Linked DNA regions of Magnetococcus sp. PR-3. The protein of the gene in region 1 binds, or shares a complex with, the protein of each later gene. Links are inferred from orthologs where the notes say so. Each region holds a gene or a part of one and is shown on either strand. Other genes may lie near its edges.

Region 1 (8,864 bases):
AGTGAACGATGTCGATTACTGCCGAGCGCAAACAAGAGCTGATCGCTGAGTACGCCACTAAAGAGGGTGACACCGGTTCCCCCGAAGTTCAGGTGGCTCTACTAACCGAGCGCATCAACAACCTGACCGACCACCTGCGTGGTCACAACAAAGATCACCACAGCCGTCGTGGTCTGCTGAAGATGGTTGGCCTGCGTCGCCGTCTGCTCTCCTACGTACAAAAAGAAGATCGTTCCCGCTATCAGGAGCTGATCAAGCGTCTGAAGCTGCGTAAGTAATCTCGCCTTTGCCGGGTTGTGGAGACACAACCCGGCAATACGTCTCTACCCCCCCGTATAATCGGAAGGTTCTGTATGTTCAACATTCATCGCAAGAGTGTTCAATTCGGCGAGAAGACCCTCACGCTCGAGACAGGTCGTGTGGCCCGTCAGGCCGATGGTGCCGTTATGGTTACCTATGGCGACACCGTTGTGCTGGTAACCGCAGTAGCGGAAACCTCCATGCGCCCCGGTCAGGATTTCTTTCCTCTTAGTGTACATTATCAAGAGAAATTTTGGGCTGCTGGTAAGATCCCTGGTGGCTTTATTAAACGTGAAACCCGTCCTTCAGAGCGTGAGGTTCTTACTTCCCGCCTGATCGACCGCCCCATCCGTCCGCTGTTCCCCAAGGGTTTCATGAACGAAACTCAGGTCGTGGCTCAGGTTCTCTCCTTTGATCCCGAGCACCCTTCTGATATCGCCGCTCTGATCGGTTGTTCCGCAGCTTTGGCGCTGTCTGGTGTACCTTTTGAAGGTCCCATCGGCGGTGCCCGTGTTGGTTTTGTAGACGGCAAGCCCGTTCTCAACCCCACCCCTGCTGAGATGGAAAACAGCCGTTTGGATCTGGTGGTTGCTGGTACCAGAGATGCGGTAACCATGGTGGAATCCGAAGTGGATTTCATGAGCGAAGATGAGATGCTTGATTGCGTCATGTTTGCCCATGAGGCTTTCCAGCCTGTCATTACAGCCATTGAAGAGCTGGCTGCTGAAGCAGGTAAAGAGCGTTGGGTTGTTGAGCCCCCTCAGGTAAACGAAGCGTTGGTTGCAGAGATGGACGCTCAGTATGCGGCCAAAGTTGCTGAGGCTTATGCCATTCCTGAAAAAATGGCCCGTTACGACGCTGTTGGCCAAGTCAAAAAAGCGGCCATTGAAGCTTTGGGTAGCGTTGAAGTGGATGGCGAAACCGTCAACCGCTCTGGCGAAGTTGCCGGCATCTTCAAGAAAATTGAATCTCGTACGCTGCGTCAAAGTGTACTAGATGGTAAGCGTGTGGATGGCCGTGGTTTGGCTGATATCCGCCCCATCGCTTGTGAAGCAGGTATTCTGCCCCGTGTACACGGTACTGCCCTGTTCACCCGTGGCGAAACCCAAGCCATTGCAACGGTTACCCTGGGTACCTCCCGCGATGAGCAGATTGTAGAAACCTTGTCCGGTGAATACCGTGACCGTTTCTACCTCAACTACACCTTCCCTCCCTACTGTGTGGGTGAGACAGGTCGTATGGGTGCCCCTGGTCGTCGTGAAATTGGCCATGGTAAGTTAGCTTCTCGCGCCCTGGCTGCGGTTATTCCTACCGCTGAGGACTTCCCCTACACCATGCGTGTAACCTCAGAGATTACCGAATCCAACGGTTCTTCCTCCATGGCAACCGTCTGTGGCGCTGTTCTGGCCATGCAGGACGCCGGTGTGCCGATCAAGTCCCCTGTTGCTGGTATTGCCATGGGTCTGGTTAAAGAGGGTGAAGATTACGCCGTTCTGTCCGACATTTTGGGTGATGAAGATCACCTGGGTGATATGGACTTTAAAGTGGCTGGTAATGCTGACGGTATCACTGCTCTGCAGATGGATATCAAGATCACCGGGATTACCCGTGAGATCATGGCTAAGGCACTGGATCAAGCCCGTGCCGGTCGCTTGCATATTCTCGGTGAAATGGGTAAAGCCCTGACCACCCATCGTGAAGAGATGTCTGCCTACGCACCACGCATTCACGCTATGAAGATCCACCCTGACAAGATCCGTGACGTCATTGGTGCCGGTGGTAAGGTCATCCGTAGCATTACGGAAGATACCGGCTGTTCCATTGATATTGAAGATGATGGCACCATTCGCATCGCTTCTACCGATCAGGAATCTTCGGATAAGGCCATTAAGATCATCAAGTCCATCGTGGCTGAGGTCGAGAAAGGTCAGATCTATGAGGGTAAAGTGGTTCGCATCACCGACTTTGGTGCTTTTGTGAACATTCTGCCCAACAAGGATGGTCTGGTTCACATCAGCCAGCTGGCCAACCGTCGTGTACAGAGCGTTACCGATGTGGTCAAAGAGGGTGAGATGGTCAAGGTCAAGGTTCTGGACGTTGACCGTCAAGGTCGCGTTAAGTTGACCATGAAAGAGCTGGAAGAGAACGCTGCTGAATAATCCACAAAACGGCACCATGCCGCGTGTTGGTTAAAAAATGAAGGCCCGTCTTAGGACGGGCCTTTTTTTATCGTGGCTCAGGCCCTAAACCAGAATCTTATCCCCCCATCGTGTGCCCCAAGCGCTCATGCACCCCGATGGGGGACATCATGATTTGTCGTATTCCTGCACCATTAACCCTCTGCTACACTGCATGTATGAACCCACTTCAAGCCCGTACCTTGCAACTGGCCGTCTTCACTCTGGTGGCCTCTGCCTTTACCAATATCTACCTCACCCAACCGGTGTTGCCCATCCTTCAACAGGAGTTTGCCGCCTCAGCCTCGCACGTCTCGTGGAGTATCTCTGCGGTTATTTTAGGCATTACCCTGGCTAATATTCCCTTTGGCCTGTTGGCTGACCACTGGCCCATACGACCCATCATTTTACTGGGCGGTACCATGGTTGCCATCGCCGGTCTACTCACCGCCTATGTCGATAGCTTGGCCCTACATACCACTGCCCGTTTTATTCAAGGACTTTTTATACCCGCCCTCACAACCTGCCTAGCCGCGTTCCTGGCCCGTATTCTCCCCACCGAACGGCTTAATGTCGTGATGGGTAGCTACGTAGCTGCCACGGTCCTTGGTGGGCTGGGCGGACGCTTGCTGGGGGGGTGGATACACCCTCCCCTCCATTGGCGTTATGCACTGGTTAGCGCAGCTTTATTAACCCTGATCTCCATTGCTATCGCCTACTTTTTATTGCCCAAAGAGCCCAAACAACCCCCACAGCCTAAACATAGCCGGGTGGGCTTTGGAGATTTGCTGACCCAGTGGCCGATCCTACGTCTTCTGTTTAGTGCCATGGGTGGTTTTTTTGTCTTCTCATCCCTCTTCAACTACCTGCCCTTCCGGCTGGCAGAGACACCCTTTAATCTCTCAACCCATACCATTACCGCCATTTATCTGGTCTACATCATGGGTATTTTCATGGGACCTTTGACCGGTAAGCTGGTTAACCGATGGGGCAGTGGCCGAACGCTCATGAGCGGCTCAGGGGTTACCTTTGCGGCGGTTATACTCTCCGGCAGCCCCTGGTTAGGCGGGGTCATTGCCGCCATGCTTTTACTCTGCGCTGGTTTTTTTACCGTGCATGCTGCTTCAGTGGGGGCACTCAACCACCAAGTCAAATCCGGTCATGGGCGCGCCAACGCCCTGTATGTTCTGTTTTACTATCTGGGGGGATGGATGGGCGTTAGCCTATCGGGTTTGGCTTTTGAAGCATGGGGATGGTTTGGAGTCATGGGTATCTGTGTGGGGATGCTTATTCTGCCATTTATCGCAGGTTGGATGGAGCATAAAACATGCACAGTCAAAGAGAAAACACCCTGTAAACCCTTATGAGAGCTCACTCGAGTTAAGCGCCCCCAAGATCTCTTTTAGTCGGCTTAGTTGTGCTTCATAGTTCCGCCAACGCTGCTTAGAGCTCTTATAAATTGGTTGCCTAACCTGCTGAGCACTGGCTGTTTGTACCGCCCGTTTGTTGGTGTGAAAAGACAAACATCCTTCATGCCACGGTAAGGCCAGATAGTCCAATAGCCGCTCTACCTCAAGGTGTGGATTTTCTACCACATCTTCATAAATAACATCATATATTTTAATAGGTAAGACATTCCGCCAATGGTTCATCAGATTATGATACGCCACATAGTAGTGACCAATCTCTTCAAGAGACTGCATCCAACGCTGGCCACGGGTAAAGTTCTGAAAATAGATGGATAAGCAGGTATCCAATGGATTTCGTACCGTATGTACCACCCGCGCTCCGGGGAAAAGTTCTGCGATCACACCAAGGTATAAATAATTAAACAATAACTTATCGGTCATATGGGTAACGGCTGTATCGGCTGGCCGGTCACTGACTTCGCGCAATGTGTGAAGGTAGGTGGTTGCCAACTCGGCCCCCTCCTGCACACCCATAGAAGTCCAGTATTCAGGATATACCGCCCCAAAGCCCATGCGCTTGGGCTGTTCATCCACCAAATCTGCCAAGATAGAGCGCTCACCTGTGGTCGCAATTTGAGGGTGGCTACCTAGAATTTGCTCCACCAATGTGGAGCCTGAGCGAAACATACCCATAACAAAAATGGGCGTAACTGGATGACAAGAGGCTGTGATCAAAGCTTGAGATGGGTGTTGGAAAGCAACTTTAATGCGCTTAATCACATCCAGATAATGGTTCAGATCACTACAACCTTGGGTGGTATAGCGTAAAGTATTGGCTTGAGTATAAGCTGAAAATGCACGGTCATAGGCTTGCACCTGATCAAGTGCTCGACCTAACCCATACCCTAAATCAATCCGTTTTTGAACAGGCTGATCCGACTGTTGAACCATCTGTTCCATACGCTGTATCAACGGATCATCTACATCATTCAATTTGGTTAACTGTGCGGTACCCAACAGAAAATAGGGATGGTTAGGGTGCTGCTGCATCCCCATTTTAAAGACTTGGCGGGCCCCTTCAAGATCACCGAATGCGCGTAAGGCGTTACCCAAATTGTAGTGTAGTATTTGATTATGGGGCTCTACGGCCAACCCACGACGATAGACTTCAATCGCCCCGGTAACATCATCTTTTTCCATCAAGGCTAGGCCGATCGCATTATCAAACGTCGCCAGCTGCTCACCCAATGCCCTACCCTGGGTATAAACGTGTAGAGCCTCTTCACACCGTCCTTGCTCCAACCACACTTTGCCCAAGCCATACCACACCAACCAGACATCCTCTTTAAGCGACAACGCGGTTTCATAGTGCCGTTGTGCGGCAACCAACTCACCTTGCAGATGCAGCGCTTGAGCGATTTTTTGGTGTAGTGCTGGGTTTTGATTCTGCGCAAAGAGTAATAACCGATAGTGTCGTACCGCTTCCGTCACATCCCCCTGGTCCACCAACCAATCCGCATATGCCTCGCGCAGTGATCCATGGTCTGGATCTTTCTTCACACCCTGCTCAAACAGTTCACCCGCGATGGCATGCTGTCCCGCCTGTATCAACAAGACACCAATACGCCAATACACCTCTCCTTGATCCGGTGCCTGCTGCATGGCCTGTTTTAAAAGCTGCAAGCCCTGTTGCAGCTGCCCCCCTGCACCTAATATCTGCCCAGCAAGAACCCACACCGGCACAGGGGTTGGGGTTTCTTGCAGCAACGGTGCACATAACTGCCAGGCTTCTTGCCACTGCTGGCGATCAATGTACGATTGTATTTTTTGGTAGAGATCAGAAGTCATACAAGCTTTCCAAACAGACGGTTCATCTATCCGTAAAAAGGTGCACAACCAATGCCATGGTGTGAGGCAGAGGGCATGTCATCACCACCCCGCTAAGTTTCAAGGGATTTACCGTTTTCAACCAACTGCTGGCCATCCCACCGCCAATGGTTATTGGCTGTTAAATGACACCCTCCCAGCCATTTATCCAACGGGTTTAACGCGACCCAATCGGCCTGACCCGCCTGAACCAACGTCCCCAACGGGGTCAGGTGTAACTGCTGTTCTTTAAAGGATGCATCTGGTGGATAACAGGTTGGTGCTGTAAAGGGGGTCTCATCCGCACAGTGAATGAGTGCCTGCTTACCCTGGTTCATTGCCTGTAAAATAAGCCATAGGGCGGCATCCCCCATAAACTTTGGGGTATCCTGCTCCAGATAAGCATGAAACAACGGACCCGGTTTATGATGGCCTGCTTGAATAAGCTCCAACAACAGTGACTCTGAACGGTTTAAACCATTTTTAACGGATGGATATTGAGCCAACATGCGTTCGATGGCAGATCGCAGCCAAGGCAAGGCTTGGGTATCACACTGTAGCAGTTGGTGCCAAGGGAGGGGGGTTGGTGCCGTAAAGGCCACCCATGCCTGTTGGGCCAACTGTAATTGTGCCTGGGTGACGGGCTGTTTTTGAGACAACCGTGCAGCGATTTGCTCAGGGGTGTGATGACCTAAATAGTCATCGGTTTGAATGATAAACAGCCGGTCATGGCTTTCTGGTTGCTCGGCGAAGCGGTCTAAAATCTGAATTAACTGTAGTTGATCATACAGGTCATGTTCAAACCAGAGGATGATCTGATCAAACGCGGCCCAGTTTGCAAGGTGTTGATCCCGCTTTTGAAAATCAGCTTCAATATCTTCTTGCTTGCCCCACCCACAGGCTGCGATGTAGGTACTACGCTGTTTGGCCAGTGCGGCTATATTCAACCCACCCGGTACAGGACCATCATGCAGCAGATCCCGCCAGGGCAGCAAAACCCCTTGGATCCCTGCTTCAGCCATCAGTGCGGTTGCTGAGTCACCATTGGTACAGTGTAAATCCGTCATGGGGGCGCACCTTTAATCTCACCGTCGGTTTGGTTTACTCAATCATAGCATGCGTAAAGCGCCTCAAAGCCTGTGTTCCCATCAGGTACATCACCCCTCGTGTGACGTACTTCTCGTGCTTTATTACATTCGGGCTTGAATGGCATCCGGTATCGTTCCACTTAGCAGTTCACCCAATTCAGATTCATTCAACACCGGAACACCCGCTTTTTGGGCTTTGCTCAGTTTAGAGCCAGCATTATCCCCACAAACCAAACAGCCAGTTTTACCAGAGACAGAGCCCACCACTTTGGCCCCCAACGCTTCCAGCTTGGCTTTGGCTTCATCACGGGTCATCACTGAGAGTGTACCGGTAAGCACCACCGATAGACCAACCAGGGTGGTGGCTGTCTCTAAAACCACCCCAACAGGTGCTTCTGCTTGCCATGACTCACTGGCTGCTTTAAGACCCTGCTCTTTGAGCAACTCCAACTCATTTCGGTTATGTTCCTGCTCAAAAAAATGGACCAGTCTGCGTGCCACCACAGCCCCCACATCTTCAATAGCCACCAACTCCTCTTCTGTGGCTGCCATCAGGGCATTTAGGTTTGCAAAGTGATTGGCCAGAGAGGCGCCAATGGTGGCACCAACATCCCGAATACCTAAACCGAACAGAAACCGCCCTGCATCCTGGTTTTTACTCTGCTCAATCGCTTCCAACAGATTGGCGACGGATTTCCCCCCGAGCCGCTCGAGCTTAACCAAGATATGTCGGTGTTCATGCAAGCGATAGAGGTCAGAAACCCGCTCAACCAGTTCGGCTTTCATTAAGAGTTCAACCAGCTTGTCACCCAGACCATCAATATTCATGGCTTTACGGGCGGCAAAATGTTTAACCCCCTCTTTAACCTGGGCCCGGCACGTTAACCCGCCTGAACAGCGCAGTGCCGTCTCATCCCCCTCCCGTTCAGCGGGTGCTTGGCAAACGGGGCATACTTTTGGTTCTTCATAAAGTGGCAATGCCTCATGTTCGGCACTGGGTATAATGCGCACCACTTCAGGAATAACATCGCCAGCTCGGCGTACAATGACACGATCCCCAACCCGAACATCCTTACGGGCCAGTTCCTGAAAATTGTGCAAGGTTGCATTGGTGACCGTTACACCACCAACCGAGACGGGCTCCAAGCGGGCAACAGGGGTGATGGCACCGGTCCGCCCGACTTGCAGGTCAATATCTTGAACCGTGGTGCTCTCTTCTGTCGCGGGAAATTTAAAGGCAATGGCCCAGCGAGGCGCACGGGCGACAAAGCCAAGCCGATCTCTAAATGTTTGGCGGTCAACCTTGAGCACGGCTCCATCAATTTCATAAGGCAGGGCTTCACGTTTTTCACCTAGGGATTCAGTAAATTGAATACACCCTTGTGCCTCTTGTACGGGTTTAGCTTGGGGGGAGATGACAAAACCCCATTGGTGAAGTTTTGTTAACACCTCATGATAACTGTCGGGCAGTTTACCCCCCTCTACATAGCCTGTGCCGTAACAGAACATGCGTAGTCCGCGGGTCGCGGTAATTTTAGGATCCAGTTGGCGGATGCTACCGGCGGCTGCATTACGGGGGTTGGCAAAGGTTTTTTCTCCTTTTTCCCGCGCGTTGGTATTGATGTTCTCAAAGGTTGTTAGGGGCATATAAACTTCGCCACGCACCTCTAGCACATCGGGGTAGTCCTGACCTTGTAGTTTTAGGGGAACATCTTGGATGGTACGGGCGTGGGCGGTGACATCTTCCCCTTCTTGTCCATCCCCTCGGGTTGCAGCACGGACGAGAGTTCCTTGTTCATACGTTAGGCTAAAGGCAAGGCCATCCAGTTTAGGTTCTGCGACATAGGTGATGTTTTGGGGTTGTTCCGCGGCCCAAAGACGTAGGCGACGGTTGATATCGACCTCTTTACGGCCAGAGCTGAGCAGTTGTTTATTATCTGGAGCTTTGATGGTCTGTTCAAAATCCAATGTTTGGTTAAGGTATTGGGTCACGAACCGAGCGGCCCCTTCCAGAGCACCGGGAT
Region 2 (9,477 bases), on another replicon or contig:
GGTGGGGGCTCTATGTGGTTTGGCTGCTCTAGGAGGGGTCTTCATGTGGATGCGTCGCTACTATGCTGGTCAGGATATCAAGCCTGACGATATGCCTGTTGTCCGTACAATTGTCCACGCTACCCGTATTCCTATTGTACCTTCTGCCTGAAACAGTGCGAAGGATCTGTGATCCTTCTAACGTTTAAGGCATATCAGTCGTTACTTGTATGAGACTAAACATTAGCTCGTGCTGCCGAGGTATGTTTTTTTACCGGGCTCAGTGCGCTTATCCGTTTAGAGGGTGAAATCCATGACATCTGCTTTGTCCCCTTTTTACCGTATCCTATTGGTCATCTTTGCGGTTTCCCTAGCTATGTTTGGGGGTGTACAAGCCTCCCATGCCAAAGCTGGATTTCCCAATTTGGTGCCATTGGTTAAAAAGTTGAAACCGGTGGTGGTCAATATCAGTACCACCCAATCGGTCAAACGTCAGAGTAAATCGCCAGATGGTAAGAAGCGAAAAGATTTTGAAGGTACACCCTTTGAGGAGCTGTTTAAGCATTTTTTTGACCGCTTACCTGATCAAGGGCGTTCTTTTAAGTCCAACTCACTGGGTTCAGGGGTCATTGTTGATGCCAGCGGATATATTCTGACCAACTATCATGTCATTGATAAAGCGACGGAGATTACCGTAAAGCTGCATGATGAGAGTGAGTACCGTGCAGAGGTTGTGGGCAAAGACAAAAAAACAGATCTGGCACTGATTCGAATTCGCGCGGATAAACCTCTTGCCGTGGCGAAATTAGGGAACTCTTCCCGTGCTGAGGTAGGATCTTGGGTGATGGCCATTGGTAATCCGTTTGGTTTAGAAGCCACGGTGACAGCAGGGATCATCTCTGCCAAGGGGCGTGTGATCGGCGCCGGTCCCTACGATAATTTTATCCAGACCGATGCGGCCATTAATCCCGGTAACTCGGGTGGCCCTCTGTTTAATCTGGATGGTGAAGTGGTGGGGATTAATACCGCGATCTACTCCCGTGGGGGCGGTAGTGTTGGTGTCGGGTTTGCCATTCCGGTTAATCTGGCCAGTAATGTGATGGAGCAGCTTAAAAGCAATGGTCATGTTGAGCGGGGTTGGCTAGGGGTACGTATTCAGACCATTACCAAAGAGCTAGCAGAAGCCTTGCAGTTGGATGACCGGTCAGGTGCGCTGGTGGCTGAGGTGATCGAAAAAAGCCCAGCAGCAAAAGCGGGGATTCGCTCAGAAGATGTCATCATCTCCTTCAACGGTAAGCATGTTACCAAGATGAACACCTTGCCTGCTATTGTTGCCAATACGCCTGTAGGGGCCCGGGTGCCGGTTAAGGTTAAACGCGGGGGTAAAGAGCGCACCCTGTGGGTACGCATTGCCAAGTTGAATGATGGAAAAAAAGGTAAGGGTTCCCGTTCCGGTCAATCTGGTAAAGAGCCTGAAAAGAGCGATGGGGCTGCCATCAAAGAGCGGCTTGGTTTGACGGTTGCAGAGATGGATAGTGCGCTTGTTAAACGTTTAAAGCTGCCTGAAGATATTCAGGGGGTCGTCATTACCACTGTGCATGGTGACAGCAGTGGTCAAACAGCGGGCTTAAACCGTGGGGATGTCATTACCCAGTTCAACCGCAAGACGATAAAAAGCATAGATGATCTTGCTGGCGCGCTGAATACGGTTAAGAAAAACAGCATGACCTTGGTCTATGTCATCCGTAATGGTGAGCCACTGTTTATCCCCATAAAAGTAAAATAACCCAACCAGCAGGGGTTCTGTGTCTTTACCACAGAACTCCTGGTTTGGTTAGGGGTTCTGTGCAACACCTACCAGTTAAAATCCTCTTCGTATCCCCAGCCGATTAAATGCATGCCGATCAACGTTTTGGTCAGGTGCTTAAGATCATCATCAAAATGCGACTGCCAATCTCCTGCTTGCCCTTTTCGTTTAAAGCCTTGGGGCTCTTGCTCATTGCTTAGTGTTTGGGATTTGGCTTCGAAGGCTGTTTCTTGAATGACACGATCTAGGTCAGATTGATGGTAGGGCATCCCAATAAAGTCTGCCAGTTGGCCAACTGCCTCTGCTTTGTGGTTAACCATATCTTCAAAACGGGTAAAGAGGATCGGTAGGTCGGTCTTTTGCCAGCTCTCAACCCACTGCACCATGGCCGCAGTGAGGGAGAGTGAGGCGTGCTCGGCAAAGGAGCTGCCTGCCAATAAAAGGCTTAGAGCCTGCTTTTGGCTGATGTTCCTTAATAAATTGCCCATTTGATTGCTGTGGTGAGACAGTGTTTTGCTTTGGTAATGGTAAAAAGAGACAAGCTGATCCCTTGGGTCACGTAGCTGTACAATGACCCGATAGTCGTTTGTTTTTAAATAGGCGACAAATTCAGGATCAGGGAACCAGTGGCCTAACAGAAAATGTTGTGCTGGAATATTTTGATACAGTTCGGGAGCTATGGCCTGCATACCTTCTGAAGGCCAGTGGTGTTGTAGGCCTGTTAGGCTACGCATCACATCTGAGAGTAAATAGGTTCCACACTTGGGGTAAGAACAGATCACAAATTTATGCTTGGGGCCTGCCCCCCCTTTTGCTTCCGTAGGGTGGGGAACATTCTGATGGGTCGGGAGATGGGTCTTTACTAAGGTAGGGTCTGTTTTAAGGACCTGTTGAAAGTGTGGCCGGCTTAGCTGTTCCTGATCATGGCGAAGATAGGCCAAGGCTAACCCCATATGACTTTTTGTATTGGCAGGGTTGACCATGAGCTCTTGTTTAAAAGCTTCTATACTCTGTTCATAATATTCATGCTTTAGATAAGCTGCACCTAACTGGTGGTAGACCTCATTGTTGGCTGAGGCATACTTTTTTGCAGCCAGTAGGTACTCAAGCCCCATCTTTTTCTGGTGGGCGAGTAAACAGAACAAATGACCCTGACGTATTAAAGCATGAGGGTCTGTGGGCACCAATTGGAGGTATTTGTTGAGATAGTCCCGTTCGGCATCTTGATCGTTAAGCTCTTTTGCCAGGTGTGAGAGATGCAGCAAGATGTCTGAACGATTGGGGTCATGGGCTAACAGTTGTTGATAGTTCTTTGCGGCCTTTTGATAATCCCCATGTTTGTGGGCGAGCAGTGCCGTTCGATAGAGCAGAAGCATCGCATCTTGGTTGCCCTGTGTGGTATCGCTCGCGGCCATGTTTGCATCCTCATTTAATGATTAAAAGCTGCTGCTTTAGAATGCAAAAGCCATTCCTGTGCCTCTGATGAGATGCAAAAAGGCCCTGTACCGAATGGGTACAAGGCCTTTTTGTGATATAGGCTCTGACGGAAGGAGAGAGCTTATACAAAGATATCAATAATGCCCCCGGGGCGGGCAGCGCTCGTATTTACATCTGGCTGTACCACTTTGCTGGCATTTTCAGCCATAAAGCCATCATCCCCAGTACGGGTAAGGCTGTGGACACGACGGGTGCTTTCGTTTAGTCCTGTTTGATCAGCCGCTAAGGTTTGTTGTCTAGATGCTGTGATATCATTGACGTTAAGCTGGTTTTGATCCAGCCGTCGGGCGTTTTGCGCAAGATTAAGATTACCACCTACCATTACACCAGAAATGGCCATAATGTTTCCCCTCTTGAAAATGGGTTCCCCGTTGATTTTTACGAGGTTTCCATTCGATCAACCGTTATCATTCTAGGCAACTTACTATTCTTAGAATAATTCAATTTTCAATAAGTTGCAAATGGATGACCGAATCTCTGTTTGACCTAATACGGCATGGTTGCGTTAAATCATCTCATATTTATCAAAAAAGGGTCGCTTTCTCCTTGCATTAGGCGGGGTGAACCGCTAGTATGCGCGCTTCTTTATTTAATGGATTATTCCATACAACCCAAACCAAACCTTGAGAGGGGGTGATGTACTGTGCGGGTTGATGTCTATGATAACAATGTGGACCAAGCTATTCGCGTTCTGAAGAAGAAGATGAACCGCGAGGGGATGTTCCGCGAGATGAAGAAACGCAAGTTCTTCGAAAAGCCCTCCGAGCGCCGCCGTCGTAAGAAGGCCGAGGCGATTCGTCGTCTGCGTAAGAAGCTGCGCCGCGCTTCTCTGGCTGGGCTTCTGTAAGAAAACATGCTTGTGTGGGTCTATCCACATCAAACATGGCTGTAAAAAAGGAGAACCTTTTAGGTTCTCCTTTTTTTATGCCTTAAGCGATGTCATAAAAAAAGAGACGGCGCGATTAAAGAATCGCGCCGTCTCTTTTTGTGCATGTCAACTGAAGTGTGTTTTTACTCTGTATCAGTCGAAGGGCTTTCAGCCGTCGTTGTCGGCTCTTTTGCTGGGCTTTCAGCTTTTTCTGTGCTCGCTTCGTCACCATCACTCTTTGGTTTGGCCGCTTTTTTAGGGGCGCGTTTGCGGGTGGTGGTGGTTGCCCGTTTGCGAGGTTTGCGTGCCGCTGGTTTTTTCTTAACCTCTGGCTCATCATCACTTGGTGTTGATGAAGCTTCTGCGCTTACCTCAGTCTCAGACTGTTCTGCGGGTGTCGCCTCTTCTGTGCTCTTTTTAGGGGCAGCCTTTTTGCGAGGGGTCGTGGTCCGTCGCCGACGTTTTGGCTTCTCCTCAGCTGCTTGATCAGCTGTAGGTGATGCCTCATCCGTTTTAGGCTGTTCGGCCGACTCTTCCGTTGTGGTCTCTTCAGCCGCAACCTTTTTTGCCGCAGGCTTTCTCCGTTTACGCACGGGTTTTTTCACAGCTTTGGCCGGGGCCTCTTCTGCGGCAGCCTCTTCAACCACAGGCTGAATAGCGGGTTGAGGTTCAGCTTTTGCCTCAACAGCAGGTTCAAACATGCTGGGTTGAGGGGTGTCTGGCTCTGGTACAACCAAGACAGGCTGAGGTGTGTCCGGCTGCTCCTCAATCAGTAGAGGAGGAGGAGGGGGCTCATTAGAAGAGGTAGATACCTCAACCGGCTTGGCCTCTTCATGGCTCGGTGGCTGTGGTGCCTCGGAACTTTGTTCGACCGCTTCTGTTGTCTGGGCTTGCTCCTCCTGAGAAGCAGCCCGACGACGGCGACGGCGGCGGCGACGTTTTTTGCTGGGTGAGTCTCCGCTGCTATCTGCAGTATCAGAGGCGGATGCTTCACCTTCACTGGCTTCACCTTCGCTGGCTTCACCATCATTTGTCTCACCGACCACTTCAGAGCTCTCTGTCTCTTGGGTGGGGCTATCACCACTCTGTTCCTGCTGCTCTTCACCTGGAGCACCATCTGTACGATCACGATTACGCTTGCGTTTACGGCGGCGCTTGCGTTTTTTACCTTCAGATTTGCCCTCTTCACCTGCTTCAGGTGTCTCGCTACTCTTTTCTTCACCTTCCGACGGCTGAACGGCTGGGCTGCTTTCCTCTTTGGCTTCACGCTCTTTATTGGGCTCTTCTTGTGAGGTGCGTGCCACGCGATCTTTACGGAAATGAGGGGTCTGTAGCTCAGGGTCAATCTCGATCAGAAGCTCAAGATCATTCTCAATTTCCAGCTCGACCATCTGTCTGCGTTTATGGTTGTGCAGATAGTTGGCAACATCGGCAGGTGCATGGTAGATAAGCTTAGAAAAGCGACCGCTACTTGTATCTTCTTCAATACAACGGAACAGGCGAATGGCTGTGGATTCTACCGAACGAATGGTTCCCAGACCTGTGCAGCGCGGGCAAACCTCACGGTTACTCTCATTGAAAGCCGGTTTCATACGTTGGCGCGAAAGCTCCATGAGACCAAACTGGGAAATTTTCCCGAGCTGGATTTTGGCGCGATCGCCTTTTAAAGCCTCTTTCAGGCGTTTTTCTACTTCGCTGTTGTGCTTTTTTTCTTCCATATCAATGAAATCAATGACAACCAGCCCACCTAAATCTCTTAGGCGTAGCTGGCGTGCGATCTCATCAACAGCCTGCATATTGGTTTTAAAGGCGGTGTTTTCTACATTCTTCTCTTTGGTTGATCGCCCTGAGTTGATATCAATGGAGACCAAAGCTTCCGTTGGTTCAATAACCAGGTATCCACCAGATTTGAGCGAAATGGTACGCTCATGCATCGATTCAATTTGATGCTCTACCTGATAACGGGAGAAAAGAGGAATGCGATCTTTATAAGGTTGAACCGCTTTGACATAACGGGGCATCAGCAGTCGCATGAAATCCTTACCACGGCGGTAAGCTTCATTGCCTTCAATCAGAATCTCTTCCATTTCTGTGGAGTAGAGATCCCGAATAGTACGGATAATCAGGTCGCCCTCTTCATGGATTAAAGCAGGACCATTACAGGTCTCCACTTTGTCCTGAATGGTTTTCCATAAACGGGTCAGGTAGCTCATATCCCGTGTGATCTCACGCTTGGTGCGTTCCATACCTGCAGTACGGATGATCAGGCTAACCTCTTGGGGAATTTCCATGCTGGCAAGCATGGTCTTCAAGGCTTTTCGAGCCTGGTTATCCATGATTTTACGGGAAATACCACCACCACCTGAGTTTTCAGGGAGCAAAACGGTATAGCGCCCTGCCAGGGAGATGTTGGTGGTTAAGGAGGCGCCTTTGGTTCCGCGTGCCTCTTTAACCACCTGCAACAGCAGGAGTTGACCTTTTTTCAAGATATCCTGAATAGGGATTTGGCGACGGCGACCACGGCCACCGCGGTCGTTGCCCCGGCGGCGGCGGCCACCACCTTTGTCTTTATCGCTTTGAGAGGGCTCTTTGGCTTTGTTTTCAGCTATAGCCTCTGTAGGCGGCTCTTCTGTGTTACCTGGTTCCCCAGTTGCGCTGTTTTCTTCAGGCTCAGATGTAACCTTTGCCGTCTCAGCTTTTTGCTCCTCTTGTTCCGTTTGTTCATCTGCTATCACGGGTTGCAAAGAGGGTTGTTCGCTGTTTTCTGGTGCCGATTCCGAAGGCTGTTCCGTTTGTTCAGCAGGCTGAGTTGAGGCGGGTTGTTCGGGAGGGGCTTCAGAAGGTTCTTGAGGTTCTGGGGGCTCTTGCACAGGGTAGTATTTGGGGTTAACGTCGTTGACGGAGAGGAAACCCTGCCGTCCACCGTTAAAGTCTACAAAGGCTGCTTGTAGAGAGGGCTCGACCCGGGTAACCCTGCCCAGGTAGATGTTGCCTTTGATCTGAGCCTTGGTGCAGGTTTCGATATCCAGATCAATCAGGCGTTGATCGTGGACAATAGCGACGCGCACCTCTTCAGGATGGGTGGCATCTACCAGCATACGCTTGGTCATGTGAATTATTAACTCCGTATGGTTAATCGTACGGCGCCTCTTCAACATGTAGCCCCATTAATTGTTAACACCGATTAAGGTATTAAGTGGCTACAGTATGGCGCACGAGGCGATGTATGTTTTTTCAGGCGGGGCTCTGTGCCATCCGCCAAACTGACTGATTCATTAAAGAATGGTACTCTTCAGGCTTAAAATAGTGGCCTGTGATTTTCTGTGTTAGAACTTTTTTATTCCTAAATAACCATTAAAATAAGGAAGATACCACATTCACGAACGAACAATTGTATGCATTGTGCGTTCAAACAGGGACTTTTACGTCCGTGTTCGGTAAGCTTCCGTGCGATGATTCTACGTACCTCAATCAAGAAAAGCAACGAACCGTGCCGGAAAATTCGAAACCAACAAGTGTCCGTACAGTAACTGTGGACGAAGAGTATGCTGGGTCCCGACTGGATAAATTTTTAAAAAGTCAGATTCCTGGTGTCCCATTCTCTCTTATTCAACGCCTCATGCGTACCGGGCAGGTACGGGTAAATAAAGGGCGTGCCAAGGGAGATCGGCGTCTTGCGTATGGGGATCTGGTGCGTATTCCACCGGTTCATCCCCCTAAAACTGAACAGAGTGATGGTAAGCGCCAAGCTAAAATTAAAGAGCAAGCACCCAATATTGAAGCCCGTACTGTGTTTCGGGACGGATGGATCTTGGTGTTGAATAAGCCGGCTGGTATACCCGTTCATGGCGGTAGTGGGCATGATTGGGGCATTGTGGATGCGGTGCGAGCAAGCTTAGAGAAATTGGGAATTGAAGCCCAGGCTGAGCTATGCCACCGACTGGATAAAGATACATCAGGTCTGCTGTTGTTTGGGCTTCGTCCCCGTGCCGTGCGACAACTCACCGAGGCCATGCGCGAAAATAAGGTTGGCAAGACCTATCTGGCTTTGGTGCAAGGGGTGCCTGAAAAACGGCGTGGCGTGATTGAACAACCCTTAAGCAAGGGGGTTGTGCGCGGTGGAGAACGTATGGTTACGGTCGAGCAGGGTGGGCAGGAGGCTGTTACGCACTACCGTGTTGTGCGGGACTTTGGCTCAGCCTCGCTTGTGGAGGTGCAGCTGGAAACAGGGCGCACCCATCAAATTCGGGTACATATGCAGCATTTAGGGCATCCGGTGGCTGGCGATGGTAAGTATGGGGATAAAACCTTTAATAAATGGATGCGGGAGCGTGGTTTGAAACGCCTGTTTTTGCATGCGTCTGAACTGATTTTTGCCCACCCCCATGAAAAAAGGATGATGACCTATCAAGCGCCACTGGAAGCTGAGTTGCAAAAGGTGGTGGACCGTATGTTGTGGGAAGGGGAAAATCTATGAGCAGCCGCTATGAGTTGGTGATCTTTGATTGTGATGGAACCTTGGTCGATAGTCAGGGTGGAATCGCTCACGTCTTAAACCTGGCTTTAAAAGAGGTCGGGTTGCCTCAGGTCACCCATGCCCAGGCTGGTTCTATTGTGGGGCTCTCTCTACAGCAGGCTGCCGATACGTTGTTGCCAGATGCAACGGCAGAGCAGCGTACGCAGGTGGTCGATTATTATCGTAAAATCTATCGCACCATGGCGGATGAAAAACAGCTGGACCATCCTCTGTTTCCTGGGGTTAAGGAGACGTTGGAAAAACTGCAAGCTGATGGGGTGACATTGGCTGTAGCGACAGGCAAGTCTATGGCAGGTATGCAACGAACCATCAGGGATCATCACCTGGAAGGTTTTTTTGTGGCGGTTAAAACGGCCGATTGTGCGCCCTCCAAACCCAATCCTGGTATGGTACAGCAAATTTTAGATCAAACACTTATTCCCCCAGAGCTTACTTTGATGGTTGGGGATACCACCTTTGATATGGATATGGGGCGTGCAGCTGGTGTTGATACCTGTGCTTTCCCTTCTGGCTGTCACCCCCGCGAATATTTAGAGCGCTGCGGGCCCAGCCATTGGGTTCATGAAATTCCTCAGGTTTTGGATCTCAAACCCATACGAAACTAAATGACCGATCGTCTCCCCCTATAATACAAGCTGTTATGGGTTCTGCGCCCGTAGGTAGATGTAGGGGGAGGTGATAGTCGTTGGTTCTTGGGGAGATGGCTTAAAGCTAAAGATACTTTCCTGGGTCCCCCTACCTTTGCCTGTTGTGGGACTATTCCTCTTCTTTGAGCCTGTTTGTTCATCT

What was found.
Region 2: the proteins of pnp (region 1) and V5T57_RS06890 are in contact, whole or in part, in a cryo-EM structure (PDB 9QH0), measured with the Escherichia coli proteins. The link is inferred for Magnetococcus sp. PR-3 from one-to-one orthologs.

Annotation. Positions count from the first base shown.
Region 1 is NZ_JBAHUQ010000003.1:174,411-183,274, forward strand. What follows is about bases 1-2,906. They hold pnp (polyribonucleotide nucleotidyltransferase), read left to right. Parts: upstream 1-353; coding sequence 354-2,459; downstream 2,460-2,906. Other genes in these bases: rpsO (30S ribosomal protein S15), read left to right, coding at 9-278; V5T57_RS03750 (MFS transporter), read left to right, coding at 2,609-2,906. Also shown: more of V5T57_RS03750, read left to right, coding at 2,907-3,844; V5T57_RS03755 (tetratricopeptide repeat-containing sulfotransferase family protein), read right to left, coding at 3,839-5,734; V5T57_RS03760 (DUF1835 domain-containing protein), read right to left, coding at 5,827-6,819; NAD-dependent DNA ligase LigA, read right to left, coding at 6,943-8,864. UniProt on the Escherichia coli protein: Involved in mRNA degradation. Catalyzes the phosphorolysis of single-stranded polyribonucleotides processively in the 3'- to 5'-direction. Also involved, along with RNase II, in tRNA processing.
Region 2 is NZ_JBAHUQ010000008.1:107,279-116,755, reverse strand. The notes cover bases 4,095-7,613. They hold V5T57_RS06890 (Rne/Rng family ribonuclease), read right to left. Parts: upstream 7,262-7,613; coding sequence 4,295-7,261; downstream 4,095-4,294. Outside these bases: V5T57_RS06915 (SoxR reducing system RseC family protein), read left to right, coding at 1-151; V5T57_RS06910 (DegQ family serine endoprotease), read left to right, coding at 293-1,765; V5T57_RS06905 (sulfotransferase domain-containing protein), read right to left, coding at 1,834-3,201; V5T57_RS06900 (hypothetical protein), read right to left, coding at 3,345-3,623; V5T57_RS06885 (RluA family pseudouridine synthase), read left to right, coding at 7,642-8,628; V5T57_RS06880 (HAD family hydrolase), read left to right, coding at 8,625-9,293. UniProt on the Escherichia coli protein: Endoribonuclease that plays a central role in RNA processing and decay. Required for the maturation of 5S and 16S rRNAs and the majority of tRNAs. Also involved in the degradation of most mRNAs.